Regions from separate parts of the Propionimicrobium sp. PCR01-08-3 genome, predicted to be linked through region 1. Evidence: predicted binding sites of a transcription regulator. Region 1 holds the regulator's gene; the other holds the start of a gene.
What was found. The regulator HrcA, encoded in region 1, represses chaperone genes, less so after heat shock. The targets are predictions, from matches to a motif close to TTGGCACTCGNNNNNNNCGAGTGCCAA.
Positions count from the first base shown of each region.

Region 2: the regulator HrcA is predicted to act here: its motif matches at 1,089-1,115, upstream of groES (co-chaperone GroES).

Region 1 covers NZ_CP127390.1:943,629-947,041, forward strand. Annotated here, with positions in the region: gene QQ658_RS04430 (inositol monophosphatase family protein) at 1-377, shown strand, start outside; gene hrcA (heat-inducible transcriptional repressor HrcA) at 643-1,656, shown strand; gene dnaJ (molecular chaperone DnaJ) at 1,670-2,878, shown strand; gene QQ658_RS04445 (16S rRNA (uracil(1498)-N(3))-methyltransferase) at 2,997-3,413, shown strand, end outside.
Region 2 covers NZ_CP127390.1:515,883-519,295, forward strand. Annotated here, with positions in the region: gene QQ658_RS02520 (THUMP-like domain-containing protein) at 1-1,061, shown strand, start outside; gene groES (co-chaperone GroES) at 1,191-1,487, shown strand; gene groL (chaperonin GroEL) at 1,499-3,094, shown strand; gene mptB (polyprenol phosphomannose-dependent alpha 1,6 mannosyltransferase MptB) at 3,245-3,413, shown strand, end outside.

The DNA of each region.
Region 1 (3,413 bases):
CGCGGCCTTCAGCAGATGGTGCCGAGGACGGCGGCGCGTCCATGCAACCTCTCAGGGCCGGAGGCACCAAGAAGGTATGGCGGTGCTTCGATTCCTCCGACGGTTTCGCGGAGCCCATCGGATCGAATTTCTGCGCCGGATTCGACTACCCTCAACTGCTCACCGGGGGCGCCGACTTCTTCGTCTACCGCAATCCGAAGCCGTGGGATCACCTGCCCGGCTTACTGATGCTTTCGGAGCTCGGCGGGGTCATCAGCCAAGTCGACGGCCAGCCCTACGGGCCCGCGAGCAGAAACGCCGAGGCCATCTGTTGTGCGCCGAATCCCGGCGTGGCCAAGTATGTGACCGGACGCTGGAGGGGGCCGGCCGATAAGTGAGCTCGCCGGCGGCGATTCCATGAGTGACGAAGAATGAGCGCACTCAGTGATTTTTTGGACGTGTCTTGGCTCAGGTAGGGATGTGGCGGGCCACCCCGGTGCGCGCATTCGAAGGTCGTTCAGGTCTGCTGCTGGTGAATCGGCGACGGCAAGGACGCTCCGGCTGGCGTTACTCGGTGTCCGGGGTAATATTGGCACTCGGAATTGCTGAGTGCCAGTAGCCTGTGGGTCAGGCCGAGGCCAGTTCTGCGCGAGGGAGGGAACGATGGACGACCGAAAGCTGAAAGTGCTCGGCGCCATCGTCGCAGACTTCGTCGCGACCCGTGAGCCCGTCGGCTCCAAGGCGCTTGTCGACCGGCACAGCCTCGGTGTCTCGCCGGCGACCATCCGCAATGACATGGCCGTCCTCGAAGAGGAGGGCTATCTCGCTCAGCCGCATACCAGCGCCGGACGCGTGCCCACCGACAAGGGGTACCGGCTTTTCGTCGACCGGTTGGCGACCGTCAAGCCGCTCTCGGGTGCGGAACGGCGAGCAATCTCGACATTCCTGGCCGGCGCAATCGACGTGGACGACATCGTCCATCGAACGGTGCGCCTTCTCGCGCAGCTCACCCGCCAGGTCGCGATCGTGCAATACCCGGTGTCCAGTGCGGCGACGGTGCGGCACGTCGAGGTGATCAGCTTGAGCCCTGACCGGGTACTGGTGATCCTGATCGATTCGACCGCACGAATCGATCAGCATTCGGTGCTGGTCGACGCCCATACCGAAGACGAGTTGGAAACATGGCGCGACCAACTGAACGCGGCGATCGCGGGCAAGAAGCCGAAGCAGGCCGATGCCGCGCTGGCCGAGATCGAGGCGACGGAAGGCTTCGACCAGCAACGGTTCGGACGCATCACAGCCGCGCTGCACGCCATGGTGGCCAACGATCCGTCAAGCGAAGTGGCCGTGGCAGGAATGCCGAACCTGATGCGCTACGGCGCGTCCCATGAACGTTCCATCGGCCCGGTGCTGGATGCACTGGAAGAGCAGGTCGTGCTGCTGCGTCTATTGGACGACGCGGTCGGCGACCACTCCGGCGATGTGACCGTGCGGATCGGGCAGGAGAATCCGTACGTGCCGCTGCACAGCACATCGCTGGTGGCAAGCGAATACGGTTCCGACGAGGTCTGGGCGTCGCTCGGAGTCGTCGGACCGACATCAATGGATTACCCGTCAACAATTGCGGCCGTGCGGGCCGTCGCCCGCTACGTCGGACGATTCCTGGCAGAAGGATGAACGAGAACAACTGATGAGCAACCCTGACTACTACCAGGTACTGGGCGTCTCCCGGGACGCATCCGCCGACCAGATCAAAAAGGCTTACCGCAAGATGGCCATGAAGGTGCATCCCGACGTGGCCACCGATCCGGACGCGGAAGAGAAGTTCAAGCAGGTCAACGAGGCCTACGAGGTGCTCAGCGACCCGAACAAGAAAGCGGCCTTCGATCGCGGCGGCGACCCGATGAGTCACGGAGCCTCCGGCGGTGACCCGTTCGCCGGCATGGGCGGATTCTCCGGGTTCAGCTCCGCCGGCGGCGGGTTCGACATCGGCGACCTCTTCGGCGCGATGTTCGGCCAGGCGCCAGGCGGTCGTGGTCCGAAGTCACGGGTGAGTCGCGGTCAAGATCAGCTGGTGCGCACCAAGTTGACTTTGCCCGAGGCCGTATTCGGGGTGACGAAGCCGGTCACCTTCAACACCTATCTGATCTGTGAGACCTGTAACGGTTCCGGATCGAAGGACGGACGCGATCCGGTCACCTGCACTCAGTGTCACGGCCGTGGCGAGATTATCGTCTCGCAACGCTCGATTCTCGGCGAGATCCGTACCTCGCAGCCTTGCCCGGCCTGTCAAGGCTTCGGCAACATCATTCCCGAACCGTGCCCCGAGTGCTCGGGCCATGGCCGGGTGTCTCAGCAGCGCACGATCAACGTGAAGATCCCCGGCGGCGTCGACACCGGAAACCGCGTGCACCTGCAGGGCCAGGGCGAGATCGGGCCGGGTGCGGGGCCCGCAGGTGACCTGTATGTCGAGATTCAGGTCATGCCGCACGACACCTTCCGCCGCGATCGCGACAATCTGGAGATGGTCATCAGGCTGCCGATGTCGCTGGCGGCTCTCGGCACCGAGATGGACATCGACACCCTGGAGTCCGAGCTGCCCGACTGCCCCGAGGAGAACCGCAAGGTGCATCTCGATGTGCCGCCCGGCACCCAATCGGGTACCCGCCTGACGATCAAGGGCCACGGGGTGCCGAGCTTGCGGGCGAACCGCCGCGGCGAGAACCCGCGCGGCGATCTCGGGGTGACCATGCTCGTCCAGACCCCGACGAAGCTCGACGCCGAGCAGCGTGAGCTGCTCGCTCAACTCGCCCAGATGCGCGGCGAGGGAAGTCCCGAGGTGCTGAGCAAGTCGGAAGAAAAGGGATTCTTCAACCGGTTGAAAGACGCCTTCCAGTAAGTCTCCCTCGCGGGGCATTGGGAGCAGTGCTGGCAAGTGTGATCGGCGGTCAGGCAGTGGGTTCACTACCCGCTGATGGAGGCCCGCGGTCGCCCCGAATACGTGGAAGGCATGAATCATGACTGACCCGTTGTACCTCGCTGAGCTATCTGACGACATGCGAATCGGTGAGTCTATCGAGGTCACCGATGATGAGGGTCGCCACGCGGCTGTGGTCAAACGGACCAGAATCGGCGAGTATCTGCTGGTGGCCGATGGCGCCGGGCACGCGATCCGCGGGCCGGTGACCTCGGTCAGCAAGCAGGGCGTCCGGGTGCGGGTCGAGGAGATCCGTGCCACACCCGAGCCGAGATTCAGATGGACAATGGTGCAGGCACTCGCCAAGGGCGACCGTTCGGAGATCGCCGTTGAATCTCTGACCGAACTCGGCGCATCCACGATCATCGCCTGGCAGGCGTCCAGATCGGTGGTGCGGTGGGACGCCCGGGCAGGCATGCCTGATAAGTCCGAGAAGGGACTTGCCAAGTGGAGGTCG
Region 2 (3,413 bases), 430 kb from region 1:
TCGCCGCGTTCGCGCTCACCCAGGCCAGTCTGCGGCGTAAGGCCCGGACCAAATTCGGCGAGCGGGCAGCAGCGATGTGGTTCACCCGCGATGGGTTGGAGCAAGCCACGCGTCCCGCGGTTTCGGCTTGGCGAGCCGAGCGTTTCCGTGCAGCAGGCGTGCGCCGGGTGATCGATCTGGGCTGCGGCATCGGTGCCGACGCCCTCGGTTTTCTGGACGCCGGCTTGGAGGTCGTCGCGGTCGAAGCCGACCCGTTGACCGCCGAATTAGCTCGGGCCAATCTGCCCGGTGCGCAGGTGATCTGCGGGGACGCCGTCGAACTCGCTTCGAGGCTGCTGGCCGACGCCGATGAACATACCGCCATCTTCGTCGACCCCGCCCGGCGCACCGGTGCCGGACGCAGTTGGCGGGTCTCCGATTTCAGTCCGTCATGGGAATTCGTCCTCGGGCTGTTCGAGAGCGGACGCCCGGTCTGCGCGAAGCTCGGCCCGGGGCTGCCCCGCGAGCTCATCCCTGAGGGCGTCGAGGCCTGCTGGGTCTGTGATCATGGTGATGTTGTGGAGGCGGGGCTATGGAGGTTCGATAGCCCATCCGGTTCGGTCAGCGCGGCGGTTCTGCTGCCCGGAGAGCACCGCATCGAGGCGAGCCCCGTAGCGTCCAACATGCCGGTGGCGGAGCCTGGGCGTTTTATCCTCGAACCGGACGGGGCGGTGATCAGAGCACGGGCCATCGATCAGATCAGCCCGGCCACCTGGCTGCTGGGCCCCGGGGTCGCCTACCTGTCGAGTGACGAGCCGATCAGCACGGTCTTCGCGTCCTGCTTCGAGGTTTTGGAGACGCTCGACTTCCATCAGAAGACGCTGAAGGCCTGGGTGCGCGACAACGAGGTCGGCGTGCTGGAGATCAAGAAGCGTGCGGTCGACATCGATCCCGCCCGGCTGCGCCGCACGGTCAAGCCCAAGGGCCCGAACCAGGCGACCTGGGTCATCAGCCCCACCGTCGACGGGACGCGCGTGCTCGTCTGCCGCCACGGCATCTCGTCTGGCACTCGGCTTGTGTGAGTGCCAACGGCGGGGCTAATGTGGTTTTTGGCACTCGACCAGGTCGGGTGCCAACGATCGGAACGGCACCGCGACGACGTCCCGTTCGTACTGCAACGTGACACCTAGACAACAGAAAGGGGTTTGAACGTGGCAACCACGATCAAGCCGCTCGAGGACCGCATCCTCGTTGAGCCTCTCGAGGCCGAAACCACCACTGCTTCGGGTCTGGTCATTCCGGACACCGCCAAGGAGAAGCCGCAGGAAGGCAAGGTCGTCGCCGCCGGACCCGGTCGCATCGACGACAAGGGCAACCGCGTGCCGATGGACGTCAAGGAAGGCGACGTCGTCATCTTCAGCAAGTACGGCGGCACCGAGGTGCGTTACGACGCCACTGACTACCTGCTGCTCAACGCCCGCGACATTCTCGCAGTCGTCGAGAAGTGAGGCGCTGATTCATGGCTAAGCAGCTTCAATTCGACGAGGAGGCACGCCGCTCTTTGGAGCGTGGCGTCGACACCCTCGCCAATACCGTCAAGGTGACGTTGGGCCCCAAGGGCCGCTACGTCGTCCTCGACAAGAAGTTCGGTGCGCCCACCATCACCAACGACGGCGTGACCGTCGCCAAGGAAGTGGACCTCACCGATCCCTACGAGAACCTCGGCGCTCAGCTCGCCAAGGAGGTCGCCACCAAGACCAACGACGTGGCCGGCGATGGCACCACCACCGCGACCGTGCTGGCACAGGCACTGGTACACGAGGGCCTGCGGGCCGTCGCATCCGGCGCCAACCCGGTCGGCCTGAAGCGCGGCATCGACAAGGCCGTCGGCCTGGTGACCGACGAGCTGCACTCGGCAGCCCGTGAGGTCGAGTCGACCGCCGACATGGCGAGCGTCGCCACCATCAGCTCCCGCGACGACGAGATCGGCGAGATCATCGCGCAGGCCTTCGACAAGGTCGGCAAGGATGGCGTCATCACCGTCGAGGAGTCGAACACCCTGGGTACCGAGCTCGACTTCACCGAGGGCATGCAGTTCGACAAGGGCTATATCTCCGCCTACTTCGTGACCGACCAGGACCGTATGGAGGCCGTCTTCGACGATCCCTACATCCTGATCAACCAGGGCAAGATCTCCAACATGAACGAGCTGCTGCCGATGCTCGAAAAGGTCATCGCAGCGCACGGCCAGCTGGTCATCATTGCCGAGGACGTCGACGGTGAAGCGCTGTCGACCCTGGTGGTCAACAAGATCAAGGGCACCTTCAGCGCCGTTGCCGTCAAGGCTCCGGCCTTCGGCGATCGCCGCAAGGCCATGCTGCAAGACATCGCGACCCTCACCGGTGGCCAGGTCGTGGCCCCCGAGGTCGGCCTCAAGCTCGACCAGGTGGGTCTCGAGGTTCTCGGACGCGCCCGTCGCGTCGTCGTGAACAAGGACAACACCACGATCGTGGACGGCTCCGGAGACCAGGAAGAGGTCAAGGCTCGCGTCGAGCAGCTGCGTGCCGAGATGGAGCGCACCGAGTCGGATTGGGATCGTGAGAAGCTCGCCGAGCGTGTTGCCAAGCTCGCCGGTGGCGTCTGCGTGATCAAGGTCGGCGCCGCCACCGAGGTGGAGCTGAACGAGAAGAAGCACCGCATCGAGGATGCCGTCTCGGCCACCCGCGCGGCCATCGAAGAGGGCATCGTCGCCGGTGGTGGCGCGGCCCTGGTGCACGCCGCCAAGGTGCTGGAGAGCGTCCAGACCGACAACAAGGACGAGCAGGTCGGCATCCAGACCGTCCGCAAGGCCCTCGTCGAGCCGTTGCGCTGGATCGCTGAGAACGGCGGTGTGCCCGGCTACGTGATCGCAGCCAAGGTTGCCGAACTCGGCGCCAACGAGGGCTACAACGCCAAGACCGGCGAATACGGCAACCTGATCGATCAGGGTGTCCTCGACCCGGTCAAGGTGACCCGTTCGGCACTGGCCAACGCGGCCTCGATCGCGTCACTGCTGCTCACCACCGAAACCTTGGTGGTCGAGAAGAAGGACGACGAGGACGAGGACGACAAGTAGTCGCTGACTTCGCATCAAAACGGGCGGTGGCCCGGGCTTCCAATTGGGGCTCGGGCCACCGCCTGTTTGGTTGTCTGCAGAGTGACGGTTCGGCATCGATCGGCCGAGCCTGCGCACGCCGCACCCGGACGACCGGCTACTATTCCCTGCGTGCAGCAGACTAGCGGTGGGCCCGGGCCGAGCCCTCAACCAACGGTCGGCACTCACCCGGCGATGGCGTCCATCGGCCGGGCCAGGCTCATCGGGCTGGCGGGCAGTCTGCTGCTGGCGATTTCGGCGTGGATGGCCTCGCCTTGGGGCTTGGGATTCGCCGGACGCT